Regions from separate parts of the Bacillus sp. PK3-067 genome, predicted to be linked through region 1. Evidence: predicted binding sites of a transcription regulator. Region 1 holds the regulator's gene; each other region holds the start of a gene.
The links. The regulator NrdR, encoded in region 1, represses ribonucleotide reductase genes. The targets are predictions, from matches to a motif close to AACACNATATATNGTGTT.
Positions count from the first base shown of each region.

Region 2: nrdI (class Ib ribonucleoside-diphosphate reductase assembly flavoprotein NrdI) is a predicted target of NrdR. The motif match lies at 5,464-5,481, and genes of this name have one in related genera.
Region 3: M1D73_RS18445 (anaerobic ribonucleoside triphosphate reductase) is a predicted target of NrdR. The motif match lies at 3,489-3,506, and genes of this name have one in related genera.

Region 1 is NZ_CP096490.1:4,557,318-4,564,780, forward strand. It holds gene ytxC (putative sporulation protein YtxC) at 1-197, opposite strand, end outside; gene M1D73_RS23445 (DUF4177 domain-containing protein) at 432-629, shown strand; gene dnaI (primosomal protein DnaI) at 661-1,599, opposite strand; gene M1D73_RS23455 (replication initiation and membrane attachment family protein) at 1,633-3,042, opposite strand; gene nrdR (transcriptional regulator NrdR) at 3,195-3,656, opposite strand; gene speD (adenosylmethionine decarboxylase) at 3,940-4,323, opposite strand; gene M1D73_RS23470 (glyceraldehyde-3-phosphate dehydrogenase) at 4,714-5,742, opposite strand; gene coaE (dephospho-CoA kinase) at 5,852-6,454, opposite strand; gene ytaF (sporulation membrane protein YtaF) at 6,506-7,138, opposite strand; gene mutM (DNA-formamidopyrimidine glycosylase) at 7,211-7,463, opposite strand, start outside.
Region 2 is NZ_CP096490.1:1,297,949-1,305,411, reverse strand. It holds gene M1D73_RS06780 (ABC transporter permease) at 1-646, opposite strand, end outside; gene M1D73_RS06775 (ABC transporter ATP-binding protein) at 643-1,341, opposite strand; gene M1D73_RS06770 (GntR family transcriptional regulator) at 1,338-1,718, opposite strand; gene nrdF (class 1b ribonucleoside-diphosphate reductase subunit beta) at 1,935-2,903, opposite strand; gene nrdE (class 1b ribonucleoside-diphosphate reductase subunit alpha) at 2,985-5,069, opposite strand; gene nrdI (class Ib ribonucleoside-diphosphate reductase assembly flavoprotein NrdI) at 5,056-5,415, opposite strand; gene M1D73_RS06750 (hypothetical protein) at 5,893-6,210, opposite strand; gene M1D73_RS06745 (hypothetical protein) at 6,311-6,505, opposite strand; gene M1D73_RS06740 (GNAT family N-acetyltransferase) at 6,840-7,418, shown strand; gene M1D73_RS06735 (hypothetical protein) at 7,454-7,463, opposite strand, start outside.
Region 3 is NZ_CP096490.1:3,604,287-3,611,749, reverse strand. It holds gene M1D73_RS18475 (FbpB family small basic protein) at 72-215, shown strand; gene sspN (acid-soluble spore protein SspN) at 259-393, shown strand; gene M1D73_RS18465 (glycoside hydrolase family 18 protein) at 480-1,772, opposite strand; gene M1D73_RS18460 (acyl-CoA thioesterase) at 1,882-2,301, shown strand; gene M1D73_RS18455 (HesB/YadR/YfhF family protein) at 2,328-2,618, opposite strand; gene plsY (glycerol-3-phosphate 1-O-acyltransferase PlsY) at 2,727-3,323, opposite strand; gene M1D73_RS18445 (anaerobic ribonucleoside triphosphate reductase) at 3,549-5,408, shown strand; gene nrdG (anaerobic ribonucleoside-triphosphate reductase activating protein) at 5,405-5,857, shown strand; gene M1D73_RS18435 (response regulator transcription factor) at 5,876-6,553, shown strand; gene M1D73_RS18430 (S1C family serine protease) at 6,757-7,463, shown strand, end outside.

The DNA of each region.
Region 1 (7,463 bases):
ACATTCACAATGAAATACACCATTACTGGCAATAAGATTTTTTCAATATAATTCGATTCACGTACTGGTATGTGAATCACCACTTTTTGTTCCTGTAAATACACACTCGTTTCCTTATATAACACTTCCGCTCTTTTCAGCAATTGTCTATATACGTGCATAGCATCATTTTTTTCTTCGAAGCAAATTTCAATCACTTTTGTCCCCCCTTTTATCCCCGCTCTAAAGGACTGTATCTATACGTTACAAATCCTATAAGAGTCCGTCCCGCGTGAATTTCACTCTTAGTAGAATCACATTTCCTATCGTTAGAAAATCCACTCAATATGGCTTGCTAATTTTATATATATTAAGGGAGGGAGAAAAAAATGATACAAGCTACTATGAATTTTTATTGTATACTTTACTTATCAATAAAAGGGGGTATCTGAATGTTTGAATATAAATTCGTAAAAGTCGAATTACATTGGGGGTTCACTCGCTCAAAACCAGCTGAAGACTACCAAGAAATTATTCAAGAACATGCTAGAGATGGCTGGAGGTTCGTACAGATTGTTGCCCCTACGTTTGGCAGTTCTGGACAACCTGAATATTTCGACCTCATATTTGAAAAGAAAATATCACTATAATACAAAAGAGCAAGCTTCTCAGCTTGCTCTTTTACTTATGACGACGGTTTTTCCCACCAATCGGAATTGGTTTCGCTAAATATTTAATTCGTTCCATAATACGTGCTGCCTTCATTTCTTCAGCCTCGCCACGCTGCGTATACGTTAAATGGTGTTCCAGTTGTTTAAAATCAAAATTAGACGTAAAGAACGTCGGTAAGTTTTCTAACATACGGAATTGTAAGATTGCACCGAGTACATCGTCACGGACAAAGCTTGACATCGCTTCTGCCCCGATATCATCTAACATTAAAACTTGTACGCGTTTAACCGCATCAATCTTCTCACCAATCGAATTATCTTGAATTGAACTTTTAATTTCACGTAAAAATTCCGGGAAGTATACGAGCATCGAACTTATTTTCTTTCGAGCAAGCTCGTTCGCTATTGCTCCTAACAAATACGTTTTTCCTACACCAAATTTACCGTACAAATATAAACCTTGTGCTTTTTTACCTGGTTCATATGTACTTAAAAATTCATTCGCTGCACCAATCGCATCGATACGTGCATTTAAATCAGAAGGATCTAAGTTTTCCATAGTTGCCTGTAAAATATCCGTTGGCATATATACACTTTGAACAAGTTTTTCATATTTCTTTCTCTCGTCATGCGCTACTTTTCTAACGCAGCGATCGTATTGAATATCAATCATCTTCCCTTGAATAACAAGCTTTGGCTCGTACCCTTGTAGCATATTTTTACATGAGCCTAAATCCGGACAATCCACGCAACCTACACTTTGTCCAATATATTCATATAACTTCACAAGACTGCGCTCAATCATAGAAGTCGTTACTTCACCCTTATGTTCATCTATAAATTCTTTCACACGCGGATGCGCCATTACTTCTGCCTTTAATACTTCATATCTATTTTTAAAGTTTTCATTTTCCATTAATTTTGCAAATGAATTTTGAATATGCTCCATTTTCTCACCTCAAAGAGCGTTCATTCTCTTCTATTAATCACGCTTATATTTTTTTAACACTTCTTCTAGTCGTTTTCGTTCATCTTCTAGCGTACTTGCATCTTTTTCTACACTTACATCTTTCTTCACTGTTTCTTTCTCTTGTTCTTTCGGCTCTTCTTCCTTAAGCCAATCTGGCACCATTTCTTTCCGCACCGTTTTCTTCGCCGTACGGCCTTTTTTCTTCGTCTCAGCCCACTCTTGATATTGACGGTTCTCTTCTTTCGCTAACGCCATCGCGTCCGCTACTGTACCGACCTTTTTACGTGCCCAATGCCCAGCAATCTTCTCGACATACGTTTTCGCAAGTTTCATATCTGAGCGTAGCATAACGTAATAAATAAGTACATTCACAACTCCTGGTGTCAATTTTTGATTAATCATGACATCTTCAACGATTTGCAAGTCCGCTTTCGTTGCCTCTGCACCACCAGAAATCTCTTTCAATAGTTGTTTTGGTGAGATTTCCTCTAGCTGCTTTATTAGCATCTCCTCTTGCGATGAAGGCTCTTTCTCTTTCATCGTACGTGCAGCATGAGGCTGTACTCTTTCACTTAATACCGGTAATGCTTGACCATTTTCAAATTGATACCAATCGCGCGCTCCTTTTCTAAGCCTTTCCATATCAATTGTTTGCATCTCTGTCACTGCACCAAGAACGATATTTTGCATCGATAACACATCTACACCATACACGTAAGCAAGTGTTATAACGCAGTCTCTCACTTGATCTGTAATCGCCTTTTTAGGAACAAGAGCGGACAATCCATCTACAAATAAAGAGAAATCAAAGAAATCATTCCAAACTTTCGGAGCGTCTCCCTTCTCGTTACTTGGCATAGTTGTCGTTTTTGGAATACGAAGGTCTTCTTGCGCATGCTCAAGTTGTCCTGGATTAAACGAACCAAACACATCATTGAAAGAACGCGTAACATTTTCATAAGAAGCAAAATCAAATTCTTCTTCTAAGAAATATTGCTTTACTTGATTATATTTTGTCCTGCTCAATCGATTGTATAAAAAGATACTTAAAACAATATCATCAAAAAACTGCTTCGGAGATAAAGGTGGTTGCAACTCATATATGAACATTCGAATATCTTTTTCTTTCTTAATATATACCTTCAAAAGCCCAATTGCCTCTAACTTTACTCGTTCCTCATATACTTCAGGAAGTTGCATTTGCATAGTCACCATAAGGGAATGATGCGTATTCTCTTTTCCAAATACACGATCTTGCTCAAGCTCTCCCCATAGTGTCATGTATAAGCTAAAAGCTCTACTACCTATTAACGGCTGATACAACATCGTTAACACTTTTCGGTCGTAATTGTGCAGTAGTCCTTTCGCACTTACTTTATAACGATCAATCGGCAATAGCTCCATCCATGACTGTTTTTCCATTCTTGCTTTTCCTTTCTCTCATCCAATCTATCCTCTACTTCATTCGTTCTATCTTCATTATATAAATTCTTAGTGAAAAAGAGCTATTAGCTTGCGCTTCTAGCTCTCTTATCCTATTACTTACGGTATGTAAAGAGAATAAAATACAACTTCTACTCTCTTTCTTTTTGCAGTATATCTTTTAATTCTTCAATAAATACATTTAAATCTTTAAATTGACGATATACAGAAGCAAAACGTACGTAAGCAACATCATCAATATCGCGAAGTTCTTCCATAACAATTTCACCAATCATATCACTTTTCACTTCTGATATACCTAAATTACGCAGTTCACGTTCCACGCTTTGTGTTACTTCTTCTAATTGTCTTAAAGATACTGGTCTTTTTTCACACGCTTTAATTAAACCGCGTAAAATCTTTTCTTTATTAAACTCTTCTCGTGTGCCTTCTTTTTTTACAACGATAAGAGGTGACTCTTCTACCCTTTCAAAGGTCGTAAAGCGACTTAAGCAGCTTTCACACTCTCTCCTTCTTCGAATAGAGCGCCCCTCGTCTACCGGACGCGAATCTAACACTCTTGTACCATTATGAGAACAGGATGGACAACGCAATTCATTCACTCCTTTACACTATACTCTTTATTTTTCTCTACTCACTTCACCTAAAATATATATACAATATTATATAACTCATTCTAACTCTCTTACCACTTTAAGTTCCAGCGCATCACTTTATCATCTCATCCTTAAAAATAAGATGGTATATAGGGCACTACCTCATTTGCAAGAGTCCAATTTATTCAACTAACGAGTACGTTATATTTTCCCTTTTTTATAAACTAAAAAAGAGGTGCATTATACACCTCTTTACATTTTAAATCAATTATGTTCTTTTTTAAAGAGCTTTTGTTTCTCTCTGCTTAATTTCGAAGCTACCAGTGCCTCGAGGAAGCTCGATGCTCTCACGCGTTTTCGCGTTTAAACCTTCTGCAATATATTCTGCAGCAACATTTGGATCAATACGATCCCCACAAGTATAAACATCAATACTTGCGTAACCGTGCTCCGGAAAGCTATGAATTGTTAAATGTGATTCTGAGATAATTACTACTCCACTTACACCTTGTGGTGCAAATTTATGGAAAGCAACCTCACGCACTTCAGCACCAGCTCTTAGTGCTGCATCCACAAATAATTGTTCAATATACGGCATGTCATTAAGCTTGTCGAAATCGCAATCCCAAAGTTCAGCGATCACGTGACGACCCATCGTATCCATAGTATCCATTCTACAGTTCCCCCTTGTAAATTTATTCTAACTGTTCGAATTGAAAACTAATTTGCAATTTGGCTTGCTCCACTACCACGGGGGAAAGTTAGTCCAGAGAGGTCCTAACCCTTTAAGTAGTGACTACGTACCTCAGCTCTTAAGTTTACGAGTGTTAGTATACTTTGTTTATTTTCATTTTGCAACAACAGTTTTTTCGATTTTCTGTCATATTTTCCTCTTTACTTTTCCCTAAAAAAAATAAACGATTCACAAATGCAGTAATCACAACGTTTCGTGGTATGTCCACTTTTTAAAATATACTTATATAATTTTTTTCCTTTTCAGAAAAAATTAAAAAAAGAGGGCAAATATCGCCTTGCCCTCTCCTCCCTTATTCACTTAAATGTGTTGCACATTTTCTTGTTTCGCTAACTCTTCAACAACTAACGTTACAAGATCTACAACACGACGAGAGTAACCCCACTCGTTATCATACCAAGCAAGTACTTTCACTTTACGATCACCCATTACCATTGTAGATAAACCATCGATAATAGCTGAGTGTGTATTTGTATTAAAGTCGATAGATACTAAAGGCTCTTCGCTGAATTCTACAATACCTTTTAACGCACCGTTTGCAACAGTTTTGAATGCATCGTTAATAGCTTCAACTGTCACATCGCGTTTTACATCTACTACTAAATCAACAAGAGACACGTTTGGTGTTGGTACACGAAGTGCCATACCATGAAGTTTTCCGTTTAAATGTGGAAGAACTTTTGCTAGCGCTTTCGCAGCACCTGTCGTTGTCGGAATGATTGATTGTCCGCAAGCACGTGCTCTTCTTAAATCTTTATGTGGGTTATCAATATTTTTTTGGTCATTTGTATAAGCGTGAACTGTCGTCATTAAACCATTTTCAATTCCAAACTGCTCATCTAACACCTTCACAACAGGCGCTAAACAATTTGTTGTACAAGATGCATTTGAAATAACAGTATGTTTTGTAATATCTAATTGGTCTTCGTTCACACCAACTACAATTGTTACATCTTCATTTTTACCAGGCGCTGTTAAAATAACTTTTTTCGCTCCAGCTTCAACGTGAAGAATTGCTTTTTCTTTCGAATTAAATTTACCAGTTGCTTCAATTACAACTTCAACACCTAAATCTGTCCAAGGCAATTCCTTTGGATCGCGGTTGTTTAAAAGGCGAATCATTTTTCCATCAACTAATAAGTGATCTTCAAATGCTTCTACTGTTCCGTCAAACTTGCCATGAACTGTATCATATTTAATTAAGTGTGCTAACGTTTCAGATGGATAGCTTGCATTGATTGCTACAATTTCGAATGCGCTTTCTTTTATTGCTTGACGAAATACCATTCTCCCAATACGTCCAAATCCATTAATTGCCACACGAGTCATAATATGTTATCCCCCTTGAATGCGTTATACTATTTATCTCCAATCCCAATAATAGTATAACACAAAAAGGGGATATGTCACTAAGCATTTTCATTAATTTCACAATTTTTTAGTCAATAATGTTCCACTTTTTTAAAATTACCTGCAATTGTGTTTTCGTTCCCATAATTGTGCCATCATTATTTATCACTTCATCTGCATTTTTCACTTTTTCTTCTAACGGCATTTGAGATTGAATACGAGCTGTTGCTTCTTCTTCTAAAAAGTTATTTCGTTTCATTAAACGTTCTAATTGCGTATGCGGCTTAACCGCTACAACTAAAATGCGGTCAACGAGACTTGTTAATTTGCTTTCAAATAAGAGAGGAATATCTAACACAACCGCTTGCATACCTTCCTTTATGTACATTTCCTTTTGCCTATTCATTTCCTCACGCACTGCAGGATGAACAATTTTATTTAACTGCAATCGTTTTTCTTCATTATAGAAAACGACACTTCCTAGTTTTGGACGATCTAGTTCTCCATCCTCTTGTAACACTTCCGTTCCAAATACTTCTACTATTTTGTTATATGCTGGTTTTCCTCGCTCTACAACTTCTCTTGCGATAATATCTGCATCAATAACTGGTATGCTCAGTTCACGAAACATTTGAGACACTGTACTTTTTCCGCTTGCAATGCCTCCCGTTAATCCAATTACTACTGTCATAATAATCCTCCTCATAATAAAAGGCGCGAAACTAATGTTCCACGCCCATACTTACATTTTCCAAATTCCAATAATGATGAGTAATACTCCAGGCAGGAATGTAAATTTTTGTAACCACTTCATATTTGATAAAACCGTTCCAAGTTTCATTCCAATAAATAAAAACAAAGAACTCATAACTGCAACTAATATCGCCATCATAGCGGGTGCATACCCTAATAAAGATGCACCAATTCCGGCACCAAATGAATCTACAGAAAGAGCTATACCAAGAAGTAATGCTTCTCCTGCAGAAATGGTGCCTGATTTATCAAAATCTGCAACAGTCGGTTTCCGTAAAATTTGAATCACTAGGCCTAGCGAGGCAATCTCTAATTTCCAGACCTTCTCCTCTTGCTTCGGTTCTTCTTTTCTCTCACTTCGAAAAAATTGATATAATACCCAAATCCCTATTCCAATAAGAACAAGCCCACCGATACGCGTTGCGATAACAGGTGAAAATACTTTCGCGATCATATGTCCAATTCCCATTGAAACAAGCATAACAGCCGCTGAACACATTCCGATAATTATAATTGATCTTAGTGGAATTCTTACGCTTCTTAAACCATATGTTAGCCCTACACTACAGCTATCTAAGCTTAATGTAAAAGCTAATAAAATAAGAGATAAATAAAGGTACATCGGTAAGCTCCTCCCTTATACATAGCTCTGCTGTATGTATATGACAAATGCCTATCCGATGTTATCTCTTTTCTATATTCTAGGCTGACAAATTGGGCAGTAATGCGTTCCTCGCCCGCCAACAACTGTTTTTTCTAATATCGTGCCACAAGTTACGCACGGCTCTCCTTTTTTCCCATATACATTTAGGAGTTCTTGGAACGAACCAATTTGCCCTTGTGAGTTGATATACGTCCGAATTGTACTTCCGCCACGCTTTACTGCTTCGCCTAGCGTTGTAACGGTAGCCTCATAAATTCGCTCAATTTCTTCTACTGTTAAAGAC
Region 2 (7,463 bases), 2.2 Mb from region 1:
CAATATTATTTATAGCAAACACATACTTTTCTATTTGCTGAAAAATATACGTTATTCCTCCATTAAATGCGGTAAAAATGACGAATAAAACTAAACAAGCAACTTTATTCATAGATGATTTCACATTTAATAGTTTTACAATTACTATAATGAAATAAATAGAAACTAGCATATTAAGAAAATCTAGTCCCCATAAGAAAATAGATAACATATGATGTAATATTCCATAATTATATAAACTGTGTATTGCTTGCTGAATACCTAAATTAGTTTTTCCATTGTAAATATTTAAAGAAAAATAGTATAGAAAAATGATTCCTATTCCTAGCAAAATCATAAAGAGTAGTACACAGAATAAACTATTTGCACATATATACTTTTTTGCTGAAATAGAAGTATAACGTAGCATAGAGTTTTTTAACATTTTCCGAAAAGACGATATACCTGTTAAAAGAATTGCAAATCCATTTATACCTAGTACGATAAAGAATATAATAATAATTATATCTTGCCTACCTGAAATTCTAACTCCTGAAACTCCTTTCATATTAAATAAAAGAATTAATGAAACTGTAATAAAACCAAAGTAAATAATGGCTATCTTTCTCTTATTACAATTATATAGATAAAGAAAAAGCTGACTCATTTCTCATAGGCCTCCTTAAACAGCTCATGTACTGCTTTACCCTTTTGAAATCGTAGTTCTTCCACATTTTCATGCATTATTATTTCTCCATCTTTCAAAAAGATTACTTCATCGAATATATTTTCGATTTCTCTTATTAAATGAGTCGATATAAGTAGCGTACAATCTTCACGATAAAATTTAAGTATTAACTCAAGTACATGTTCTCTAGAAACAAGATCAATCCCGCCCAATGGCTCATCCAGTACATATAGCTTCGCTTTTCGAGAAAACGTTAAAATAATCTGCAACTTCTCAACCATACCTTTTGACAATGCTGTAATTTTTTCTTCTAACGGTATTTTAAATTCTGCAATCGTATCTACCGCTTTTTGAATATCGAAGTCTTTATAAAAATCTCGATAGAAAAATAAAGCGTTTTTTACAGTCATCCAATCATCAAAGATTGGCTTATCGGACATAAATGAAACAATTTCTTTCGTCTGTAACCCTACCTTTTTACCGTCTATTGTAATACTACCTTCAGAAGGGTGTTGCAAGCCTGCAATCATTTTCAATAACGTCGTTTTCCCGCTCCCGTTATCTCCAACAAGCCCAACGATTTTCCCTTCCGTAATCTCTATGTTTAATTCACGGATCACTGCTTTTAATCCGTATCTCTTCCATAAGTTTTCTATTTTCAATAGCTCTGTCATTGGCTCTCCTCCCTCTTATCATGTAATGAAGAACGAAGAATTGTAAGAATTTCTTCTTCTGAAAAACCTAAATTGTCCATTCCATCTATAAAAGAATGAAGTAATTCTTTCGCCATCTCTTTTCGCAGCTCCATAATTTTCTCCCCTTCATTCGTTACATACCGTCCCATTCCTCTACGTGTGACAACAACTCCATCCCGTTCTAGCTCTTGAAATGTACGCTGAATCGTATTTGGATTCACTTGTAATTCACTCGCTAATTCACGGACAGAGGGAATTTTATCACCAGGTAATAAATGTCCTGTTACGATCTCTTTTTTTATGTATTCCATTACCTGAATGTAAATTGGTGTATTTGGAGAAAACTCTATTTTCATTTCTTCCCTCCTTTTGTATTAGTGTACTAGTTAAATAATACACCGATACAAAAAGTTTGTAAATACCCATTTAATTACAAAAAAGTTCTATCCGTTAAACGAATAGAACTTCCCAAATATAAATCGCTATACAAAAATAATAGTGTTATGTAAACAAAATTATAAAGAAAAACTGTCTTATCAATGAATAAGACAGTTTTTCTTTATAATCCTATATTAAAAGTTAAACACGAAGTCATCGTCAGCTAACTTTTCAACGTTCGTTGCTTTTACGTAACCATTTCCTTTTACAGAGAAGAAATCATGGTTTTTCGTATCTGTACGTAAACCATTTAAAACGATTGGGTTAATTTCTTCTTCTTCAAACTTCGGCTCAAGTCCTAAGTTCATAAGCCCTTTATTCGCATTGTAACGAACGAAACGATTTACATCTTCTACAAGACCGATAGAAGTGTAAATTTCTTCTGTATAGGCCATTTCAATTTCATATAGTTCCATTAATAACTCTTGTGTTTCTTTTTGCACTTCTTGTTGCTCTTCTGCAGAAAGTTCTGCGAAGATTTGTTGTGCTAAAATACCGACGAATACGCCGTGAATTGACTCATCACGAATTATCAAGTTGATAATCTCACCACTTGCTGTTAGTTTTCCTTGACCAGCTAAGTAAAGTGGATAGAAGAATCCGCTATAGAATAAGTAACTTTCTAAGAACACACTTGCTACCATTGCCATGTATAACTCTTTTTTTGTTACTTCAGGCTTTAATAAACGACGATAGTAACTAGTAATAATACCAGCTTTTTTCTCAAGTAACGGATGATTGTCTACCCAGTCAAAAATATCATCAATCTCTTCTTCTGTAGCTAATGTTGTGAAAATGTGACTATAACTTTTCGCATGTACTTCTTCCATAGCTCCCATGAAAGCTAATACACTTTTCGCTTGTAAATTTTCAAGATGAACCAGTACAAGTGGCATTCCTTCGCCACCTTGTTTCGTATCTAAAAGTGTTAAACCACCTAATACACGCTTATAAGCAATTTGCTCTTCTTTCGATAATTGCACCCAAGTATTTTTGTCAGACGAAACCGCAATTTCTTCTTCTGTCCAAAACTGAGCGATGTTTTGCTTCCAAAACATTAAACTAAAATCATCTTCTTTTTTGTTCCAGTTTACCGCACGCATTAAATCGCCCCTTCTCTAAATATGATAACTAAGCATGAGCAGGGTTCAGAAAACCCTGCTCATCATGTCTCACTTTTTATATTAAACGGTACAAGCCACACACTCTTCCACGCTTAATTTACGTGTTCTCGTATAATACAGACTCTTTAAGCCTTTTTTATGTGCATAGATGTAGTAACGTGCTAATTCACGTGTTGAAATATCACTATTAACGTAAAGAATTGTACTAATTCCTTGGTCAATATGTTCTTGAATTTCTGCGATTAAATCAATTAATTTAAACTGATTCATATCGTAAGAAGATTTATAGTACCAGAACGTATCTTTTGATAAATACGGCATTGGATAATATGTTGTCGCATTCGCATATGTTCTTGATTCGATTTGACTTACGATCGGCATTACGCTTGAAGTTGCATTTTGAACGTAACTGATTGATTGTGTTGGAGCAATGGCAAGACGATATGAGTTGTATAAACCATTCTTCTGCACTTGCTCTTTTAAACTTGTCCAATCTTCTTTTGTTGGAATATGAATTCCTTCAAATAGTTGCTGAACTTTTTCAGTTACTGGGCTGTAATCTGTCGTTTCATACTTTTCGAAGTATGTGCCATTCGCATAATCAGATTTATCGAAGTCCTTAAATGTCTCGCCTTTTTCTGTAGCGATTTCCATACTTTTCTCAATAGAGTAGTAATTTAACATCATAAAGAATGTACGAGCGAATTCTTTCGCTTCTGCACTTTCATAAGCGATTTTATTTTTTGCTAAATATCCGTGTAAGTTCATTGCTCCAAGTCCAACTGAATGAAGCTCGTCATTTGCTTTTTTCACAGTTGGTGCATTCGGAATAATCGTCATATCAGAAACAGCTGTTAAAGCTTCCATTCCCGCATGAACTGCTTCACGAATTTCTTTATTTTCCATTACGTTTACGATATTTAACGATCCTAAGTTACAGTTAATATCACGACGGATAATGTCATCTGTACCGTAATCATTTATTTCTGAAGTTTCTTGAAGCTGGAAGATTTCTGTACATAAGTTCGACATCTTCACAGTTCCAATATCCTTCAATGGATGTTGATTATTTGCATTTGATTTAAACATTAAGTATGGGTAACCAGACTCAAGCTGAATCATAGCGATTTTAATAAGCATATCACGTGCACTAATATCTAGTGGCTTCTTCTTCACTTTCGGATTGCTCATTAATTCATCGTACATTTCATCGATATCAATGTCATCTAAATGCTTTCCGTATTCTTTATACACCGTGTAAGGCGCGAAAACATGGAAAGGTTCGTTTTTCTCAGCAAGCTCAAAGAACTTACTTGGAACGATAATTCCGATTGATAGAGACTGAATACGGCTCTTTTCATCGGCATTTATTTTTTTTGTATCAAGGAATTCAATAATATCCCAATGGAAAATGTTTAAATATACTGCACCGGCACCTTTTCGTTGGCCAAGCTGATTCGCATATGAAAACGAATCTTCAAGCAATTTCATAACAGGTACTACGCCACTTGCAGCGTTGTCGATACCTTTAATTTGCTCACCGCGTGCGCGTAGTTTAGATAAGTTTAAAGCTACTCCCCCGCCGATTTTCGATAATTGCATCGCAGTATTAATGTTAAAGCCGATCGAATTTAAGCTATCGTCCATCTCTAACAAGAAACAAGACACCATTTCTCCTCTTCTGCTTCTTCCCGCATTTAAAAAGGTTGGTGTCGCTGGTTGGTAATTTTGTTTTACAATCATGCTTGCGAATTGTCTTGCCTTCGAAACATCACCGCGTCCTAAGTATAATGAAACAATTGCTACACGATCTTCATAGCTTTCTAAGTATTGTTTTTGATCATTCGTTTTTAACGCATAATCTTTGTAGAACTTAGATGCTGCCATATAAGATTGGAACTCGAAGTTTTCACCATAAGCGATGTTATATACTTCCTCTACTTCCTCCAAGCTATACTCGTCCAGAACGTTGTAATAGTAATCATGTTCTTTCATATACTCCATTCGCTCTGCCACGCTATTAAAAGGAACGGTATTCTCTCTAGCTTCTTCCATAAAGACTTCTAATGCCTCTTTATCTTTATGAAGCTGATAAAAACCGTCCTGCATTTGCGTGATTTCATTATTCAGTTCAATGTGTCGCAATCTCCCGCACCCTTTCCTTAAAATATTCTACATCGTTATTTGTTCCAGATAACTCAAATTTTGATACAATAGGCACTTCATATTTAGTAGAAATCTTGTCAGCACTTGCACCGAACATGTCTCCCCAGTTACGATTGCCGCTTGCAGATACGCCTTTTAATTTTTCATTATTGCGCTCTAAAAAGTCTAAAACACGTTCTGGTACATTGCCAAAACCTGTTGTATACGTAATAAGAATAAAGTCTTCATCTATTACTAGATCTTCATCAATTTGAACGGCCGGCATATTTAATTTGTGAATGAAACGCTTCACGTTTCCTGTCATAGAATCATATGCAACTAACATTTCCGACCCTCCCTCTCAAATCTATATTCTCTATATGTTGTTCTTGATTTCTCTATATATTGTATTACGTTTCAAAATAAGACACAAGATATATGTATAAATTCTTTCTTTTTTTAACTTTTACTTTTCGACATGATAGCCGTTTTTTTTCAATACAATGACTATGAAACAACATTCTAAAACTCATGTCAATAAAGTGCTTTTCAAAAAAGTTGTCAACGAATTTAACCTTATTTTTAAAAAAGTTAACAATATATTTTGTCATAAAACGGTAGATGCTGAAGAAATATATTTCTCCAGCATCACGCAAAAAAGAACAGATATGAAACTATAATCTGCTCTAAAAAACGATTACATTTATCAAATTTACCTTATTAAATATATTATACATATACTTTCGTTTCTCGTTACATACTAAAAGATAACTATTATAGAAAAAGATTATTATTATGGAACTTCAATTTATTTATGAAAAGTTTATTCAGAGTGCTCAATGCGCAAAATATCTTTTACAAATATATGATGCGGATTTTCATCTTTATCAATCATTGTACATACCGGAGCCTCTTCATCAAAGTATACAATCATTCCTTCTACGTACTGATATGTATGTCGAACTTGTACAGTTACTTTAATTTCTACTGCTTCTTCATATGCTCTTTTTATTTTCTGAAGCATTTTTGCTGAACATTTTCGTTTCTCTGGATACATAACCATTCCCATAAATCGATTGCCGGCTCTATCTTTCCACATATAATCCCAATGTGGTAAAATGCCTTGTCTAAAATCGCCCATAATTCCCCTCTCCTTTATCTTTTATTTATCCCGCATTAAACGTCCGATTGGTGAAAGGCTACTAATCAGTGAGAGATGCCCTGCTGATCAAAATTCCTCTTTATGAACGTGGCGTTTCTGAATATGTATAAATCACTTGCCCGCCTCGCTGTGCGTTACCAATGAAATGCTTAAAGTCTTCTCTATTTACAACAACTTCTCTGAACGTATAAAATACATCTTTCGTAACAACATACTCCTTTATTTCACCATTTTTTAGCTGATCTAAAATTGTATTTGCTAATTCTTTATCCATGTATTTCACCTCTCTGCAATATTTTATTTTATCGTATATTCTATAGGTCAACAACTGTAAATTTATCCCGCTATTTGCAGGTAGTGCGATTGGTGTTGACTACTAATCAGTCGTGGAATGAACAAAAAATCTTACTGATTAACGTTTCACTTTATCTCGTTGTTATGCCATGATTTTATTTTCGTTATTTCGCAAACAATATCGTTTTACTATATGTCCACTAAATATCATATACTAACATAGCTACTTCTCTATATCAAACATTTCGGCATTCAATTATGCAAAGTTCCATACCACTATGCTACAATATACAAATAGAACTAGGAGGGATACTATGATTCGGAAAGCAAAAAAGACAGATGCAATGGCAATAGCTCCTTTATTGTATAATGCTCTGCATGAAATTGCTGAAAAAATCACAGGTAGCACAGATGAAGCAGAAGTATTACTAGGACTTGAGACATGGTTCTCAAAAGAAAATAACCGTCTGAGCTACGAAAACTGTTTTGTCTATGAACAAGACGAGAGTGCAGTTGGAGTTATTGTCGCTTATCACGGTAGTGAAGCAACACAGCTTGACGCACCAATTGTACATCACTTAAGAGAATTACATAAAGATGAATCAATTACGTTAGAAAAAGAAGCTGAGCTTGATGAGTATTACATTGATACACTATCAGTTTCAAGTGCACACGGCGGAAAAGGTATCGGTTCTAAATTAATTGAAGCTGCCGAAATCTATGCAACTGAAAAAGGGCATGAAAAAATCGCTTTACTTGTTAATTTAGAAAACACACGCGCCTATTCACTATACGAAAAGTTAGGTTATAAAAAAGATGAAATTGTTATGCTAGTAGGCGAACCTTATGCTCATCTCGTAAAACCATTAAACGTCAAAATTTCTGTATCTTAAAAAGAAAGCACACGATTTATATAAATCGTGTGCTTTTATGTTAAA
Region 3 (7,463 bases), 950 kb from region 1:
AAATCTGATTAAAGAGTTTTTCGTTTGCTCATACTATGTAATAAGAAAGCGAAGGAGAGAGGGTGAGCAACATGAGAAGAAGTCGCCGTAAATCGTTTGAAGAACTTGTAAATGAAAATAAACAACAATTATTAAGCGATCGTGATGCAATTGATCGCATTGAAGAGCGCATTGAAAAACGTTATGAAATGAAACTTTTTAAGCAAGCTGAATAATTCTTAACACTAGTACGATACTAGTGTTAAGGAGGCGATAGTAATGGGTAATCCGAAAAAAAATTCAAAAGACTTTGCACCAAATCATATTGGAACACAATCGAAAAAAGCTGGTGGAAATAAAGGAAAGCAAATGCAAGATCAAACAGGTAAACAACCGATTGTTGATAACGGTTAAAAAGGAGAATGTTATCATTCTTCTTTTTTGTGAGGAAATGAAAGATGAGTTTTTAGCAGTAATATGAAAAAAAGGGCTGACTTTTGTCAGCCCTTTTTCGTAATCGTAAAGTTTTCAACAAGTAAACGCCAATTTTGTGGGAATGGTAAACCGATTTTCCAGTAACTAATACCACCTATACCTTGTTCTTTCATTAAATTGAATTTACTTTGAACAGACCGTGAATCTTCAAACCAAACTTCGTGTTGCACGCCGTTTTCATCAAAATAATTAAAATGAGGAGCTTGGGCTGTGAAATCATAACGAATAGGGACATTATATTTACGAGCTAGTGTAACAGCTGCGACAGAGCTAATTGCTTTTGCGGGTGGATTTCCTTGTTTAAATGGAAGCTTCCAATCAAACCCGTATAAATTTTGCCCCATCATAATTTTTTGGGGAGGCATTTGAGATTTTGCATATTGAAGTACTTCTTTCACCGGACCGATAGGAGAAATCGCCATCGGTGGCCCGCCCTGCCATCCCCAGTCATATGTCATAATGACGACGAAATCAACAATTTGCCCTTGCGCTTTATAATCGTGAGCTTCGAAAAATTTTCCCTTTTGATTTGAACTTGTTTTCGGTACGAGAGTTGTGCTCAATGTGTACCCGCTAGGTAAGCGTGTTTTTACATTTCGTAAAAAGCGATTATACGCCTCGCGGTCTTCAGGTGCTACACTCTCGAAATCGAAATGAATGTCTCGCATGCCATATTTTTGAGCTGTTTGCAAAATGTTAGTAATAAATTTGTTTTGAATCGTTGCGTCGCGTAAAATAACCGATGTTAGATCGGCACTGAAATTACCATTTTCAATATTTGTAATAACGAGCATAGGGATTGTTTTACCCTGCGTTGCAATATTAGCGATTTTAGCTGTTTCAGTAGGTTCTTTTAATGTGCCATCTCTTTTTGCCTCAAAACTAAAATAAGCTAAGTATGTTAAAAATGGATTGATGGCACGTGTAGCATTAACTAAACTCTCTTTAATCGGTATAGTGGAAGGCTGTAAATAAGCGATGGATTCTACAGTTCGTTTTGTACCTTTTGGTACGTATAATTGTTGTCCGACATGGAGAATAGATTTTAAAGATAAATTATTAACTTTAGCTAAACTAGCGAGGGGGACATTATATGTTTGAGAGATTCGATATAGGCTGTCACCAGGCTGTACATAATAATTATTCCCTTTCGTATTAACGATAAGTGCCTGACCAACAACGAGCGTTTCAGCTGGATTTAATCCATTGTCTTTTACTATTTCGTCAGGTGTTGATCCATATTTTGATGCCAAGCTATATACGCTATCACCACTACGAACCGTTACAATTTGAATCATATGCTTGCTCCTTTCGGGAAAAGATTCACTATTTTTATTTTATTTTTGATGTCACTGTATTATGATTAAATGTATGCAAGGTAGCAGAAGTGAAAGAAGGCGAATACATATGTTTGTAGCAGAACATGAAGTTGAAATCCGTTATGCGGAAACAGATCAAATGGGTGTTGTTTACCATTCAAACTACTTAGTGTGGCTTGAGTTAGGTCGCACGAAACTTATACAAGATTTAGGTTTTTCATATGTTGAAATGGAGAAAGAAGGAATTATTTCTCCTGTGTTAGATTTACAAATTTCATACCGTAAAGCGATGCGTTACGGAGAAAAAGCAAGCGTAAAAACATGGGTAGATACTGTGAGCCCACTTCGCGTTGTATATGGATATGAAATATATAATGGTGATGGTGAACTGTGTATTACTGCAAGCACAACGAATATTTGTGCGAAAAAAGAAGGGTTCCGCCCTGTATCATTTAAAAAGTTATATCCTGAGTGGTATGCGAAATATGAGGAAATTAAGAAAAAATAAAAAAGCGTGGCAGAAGCCACGTTTTTTTATTTTTCATAATTAAATTGTGGGAAGTCGTCACCTTCGTTAAGTGTAACAGATAAATTATGTCCATCGAAGAACCATTCATCATCGCCTTCAATAAAGAAATTAATACCTTCTTCTTGAATTTGAACAGCAGGATGTGCAGGATCATCTTTACGAATACCTAAAGAAAGTCCTTTTTGCACAGTACTGCAACCACCGTATTGTACGAAAAAGCGTAGTGTTTCATTTGATTGTAAGTTTAATTCAGTTTTATACCATTGTGCTGCTTCTTTTGTTACGGAAAGATTCATGTATAGTTCCTCCAAATTATGTTGCTTTTTCTTTAGTATAAAAAATAACGCAAAAAGACGCTATTAATATGCTTCACGTTTTCTTTTTGCGTTATGTGGGTTACGATCTTATTTTTGCTTTTTTGAAAAGTTTGCTTTTGGTTCAGTTTTATTTATAATTCGTCCGATATTTGCACGGTGTTTATAAATAACCATACCTGCTAATAAACACATCGCAATAATGAAGATTTTATCCCCGCTAACAATGGATGCAATAACAGCAACAACTGCTGTTACCATAGAAGAAAGTGATACGTATCTTGTTGTAAATAAAAGGGTGAAAAATACAACAGCCAATATTGCAAAAACAACTGGTGAATAGCATAATAGCACCCCAGCAGAAGTTGCAACTGCTTTACCACCGCGGAATTTCGCGAAGATTGGATAGACATGTCCAAGAACAGCCGCTAACCCGAACCATAGTGGATGAATATCTAATCCGAAAATCATTGGTAGACTTGTTGCTAATGTCCCTTTTAAAATGTCAGCAATTGTAACGGTAAAACCTGCTTTTTTCCCTAATGTGCGGAATGTGTTTGTTCCGCCTAGATTACCGCTCCCGTGCTCACGAATATCGATTCCGTAGCCGATTTTTCCAACAACTAGTGCAAATGGAATCGAGCCAAGTAAGTAGGCAACGATAAATAAAAGATATGTAGTAACCATAAGTTCAGTCTCCTTTATTCAAATGTGTTGATAAAGGGTAAAAAGAGTTTTTCCCGTATATTGTACCATACATTTGTAAAGAGCACATTTCTTTTTTGTAAATGAAAAATTCATTATTTCGTGAAAAAAATTTCACAGTAATGTTACATTTCTCACAGAAACAGTAAGACTATATGTAGTAACATTTTAATCAAAAGATAACAACATATTGGTGGAGGGTTATAAATGTTACAAAATAATACACGTGGAGAAGAAGAATTAATGAAAGTGTTTGAGACAATAGTCCACGGCAATGAACAAGATTTGATGCAAGAAAATGCAAATGTAGACGGCCGCTCTCCAATGGGCGTAATGGGAACGTTCGCATCTGAGAGTGCAAAATATTATGCTGTTGAGAATTTATTGTCAGATCAAGTGAAAAAAGCGATAAATGAAAATATATTATATCCACATGATTTAGATTTTTATGCAACAGGAACGACGACTTGTTCACAAATTCCGTTAGCGCAAATGCTTGCTAATGGTTTTCATACTGGACATGGACATATGAGACAACCGCAAGACATTAAAAGTGCATTGGCTCTTTCGTCTATTATTTTTCAAGCGAATCAAAATATGCAGCATGGTGGTCAATCGTTTGCACTCTTTGATATTGATTTAGCACCTTATGTACGAAAAACAATTGAGAGACATAAAAAACGATTACAATCATATCCGCTTACGAAAGAACAAATAGAAGAATTTTCATGGAAAGAAACGGAAAATGATACGTATCAAGCGTGTGAGGCTTTCGTTCATAATTCGAATAGTATGCATAGTAGGGGCGGAGGACAAGTACCGTTTATTTCTATTAATTATGGAACAGATACATCGAAAGAAGGAAGAATGTTAATTAAACAACTTTTAAAAGCGACACAAGCTGGACTTGGTAAAGGAGAGACACCGATTTTTCCGATTCAAATTTTCAAGATGAAAAAAGGTGTGAATTTTGAAGAAAGTGATCCGAACTACGATTTATTTGAATTAGCATTAGAGACAACCGCAGAGCGATTATTCCCTAACTTTTCATTTTTAGATGCTCCGTTTAATGCAGTGCATTATGATGGAAGACCAGAAAGTGAAGTATGTTACATGGGATGTCGTACTCGTGTTATGTCTAATATACATGGAGGAGAAACAGCGATTGGTAGAGGGAATTTATCATTTACGTCTATTAATTTAGTGAAATTAGCGTTAATTAGTGGTTCAAAAGAAGCGTTTTTTGAAGCGCTAAACTATTATTTAGATTTAGGAATTAAGCAGTTATTAGAAAGATTTGCGTATCAATGTACGAAGCGAGCAAGAGATTTTCAGTTTTTATATTCACAAGGTGTATGGCGTGGTGGAGAAACGTTGCAGCCTGAAGACTCCGTAGCCTCGATTTTAAAACAAGGGACGTTAAGTATTGGTTTTATCGGTCTTGCGGAATGTTTAGTAGCTTTAACAGGAAAGCATCATGGGGAAGATGAAGAATCATGGAAACTTGGGTATGAAATTATTTCCTTTATGAGAGATAGAATGGATAAAGCGACAGAAGAACATCAACTGAATTTCTCAGTAATTGCAACTCCAGCAGAAGGATTATCAGGGAAGTTTGTGAAAAAAGATAGAAAAGAATTTGGCGTGATTAGCGGTATAACGAACCATAATTACTATACGAATTCATTCCATATTCCAGTTTATTATAACATTCAAGCGATAAATAAAATCCGTTTAGAAGGCCCGTTTCATGCTCTATGTAACGGGGGACATATTACTTATATTGAACTAGACGGAGCAGCAATGCATAACAAAAAGGCATTAAAACAAATTGTACAAGCCATGGCAGAACATGGCGTTGGATACGGTTCAATTAATCATCCTGTTGACCGTTGTAAGTGCTGTAGTTATCACGGGGTTATTGGGAATGAATGTCCAAGTTGCGGGAATGAAGATGAGGCTAATATAGAAAGAATTCGCCGTATAACAGGCTATCTTGTAGGAGATATGTCAAAGTGGAATAGTGCGAAACGTAGTGAAGAGATAGATCGGGTGAAACATAAATGAAAGTGATGAATATTATTCATGATAGTGTAGTAGATGGAGAAGGATTGCGGACAGTCGTGTTTTTTGCGGGCTGTCCGCATCGTTGCGTTGGTTGCCACAATCCGAAATCGTGGAATATTTGCAACGGAACGGAAATGACAGTAGAAGAAATTGTGAAAGAGATTGCAAGTAATCCATTAACTGATGTAACATTTTCAGGTGGAGATCCATTTTTTCAAGCTGCTGAAGTGAAAATGGTAGCAAAAATCGTGAAAGATTTGAAAAAAAACCTATGGATGTATACAGGTTATACGTTAGAAGAGATACAGAGTTCTCAAAATAATGATATGATAGAGTTGTTACATTATGGGGATGTTTTAGTCGATGGAAGGTTTGAAATTGAGGAAAAAGATTTAACACTTCCATTTCGCGGAAGCTCCAATCAACGTATTATTCGATTGAAAGAGTAAAAAGGCGGGATAGATTATATGAACAAAACGGTATTGCTTGTTGAAGATGAAAGAAGATTACGTGAAATTGTTAGTGATTATTTTCGTAATGAAGGCTTTGAAGTAATCGAAGCAGAAGATGGAAAAAAAGCGTTAGAGTTATTTGCAGAGCATGAAATTGATTTAATTATGTTAGATATTATGTTACCGGAAATAGATGGATGGTCTGTTTGTAGAAGAATTAGAAAAGAATCAGCAGTACCAATTATTATGTTGACAGCACGTTCGGATGAGGATGATACATTGCTAGGTTTCGAATTAGGTGCAGACGAGTATGTAACGAAACCATTTAGCCCGAAAGTATTAGTAGCTCGTGCAAAGACGTTATTGAAACGTGCGGATGGTGCGGTAGGAGTAGCGGAAGAAAATGCTATGTCTTTAGCTGGAATAGAAGTGAATCGTCTATCTAGAACTGTTTTAGTAGATGGAGAAGAAATTATATTGACACATAAAGAATTTGAACTTCTTGTGTATTTAATGGAGAACAAAGGAATTGTGTTATCACGTCAACATTTATTAGACCAGTTATGGGGATATGACTATTACGGTGATGACCGAACGGTTGATACCCATATTAAAAAACTTCGAAATAAGCTAGGAGATAAAGCGAAGCATATCGGTACTGTTATTCGAGTTGGTTATAAATTTGAAGAATAATCTAGAACGATTTGTGTAATTTAGCCTAGGGAAATGGTAATTTTATACTCTCTTTTGAAGGTAAAATGTACAAAAAATACTTTTTTTGTCTACAATGTTAGATAAGTGTATTTTTTTAATTGGATTTCACGATGAGTTCACAAGAAGGACACAAAACGTGACTATACTGAAAATACGAATTCACCAGAGAGGGGAAATAAAACATGGGATATTACGACGGACCAAATTTAAATGAAGAGCATAGTGAAACGAGAGAAGTGAGAAAATCAGGTAGTAAAAAAGGCTATTTCTTCACAGGTTTAGTGGGAGCTGTAGTCGGAGCGGTTTCGATTAGTTTTGCAGCACCATATATGCCATGGGCTCAAAATAATGGAGCGCCAGTATCATCATTTAGTTCGGATTCAAAAGTAGAAGGTACTGTAGTTCCTGTTGTAAATAAAGCGAAAAATGAAACTGATTTACCTGGTATGATTGAAGGGGCGAAAGATGTTGTTGTAGGTGTTATTAATATGCAACAAAGTGTTGATCCATTTGCAATGCAACCGACAGGTCAAGAACAACAAGCCGGTTCAGGATCAGGTGTTATTTATAAAAAAGCAGGAAATAAAGCATATATTGTAACAAACAACCACGTAGTAGATGGAGCAAATAAACTTGCTGTGAAGCTGAGCGACGGAAAGCAAGTTGATGCGAAATTAGTTGGTAAGGACCCTTGGTTAGACTTAGCGGTTGTTGAAATTGATGGATCTAATGTAAATAAAGTTGCCACTTTAGGTGATTCAAGTAAACTTCGTGCGGGTGAAAAAGCCATTGCAATCGGTAATCCACTTGGATTTGATGGAAGTGTAACGGAAGGTATAATCAGTAGTAAAGAACGCGAAATTCCGGTTGATATTGATGGGGATAAACG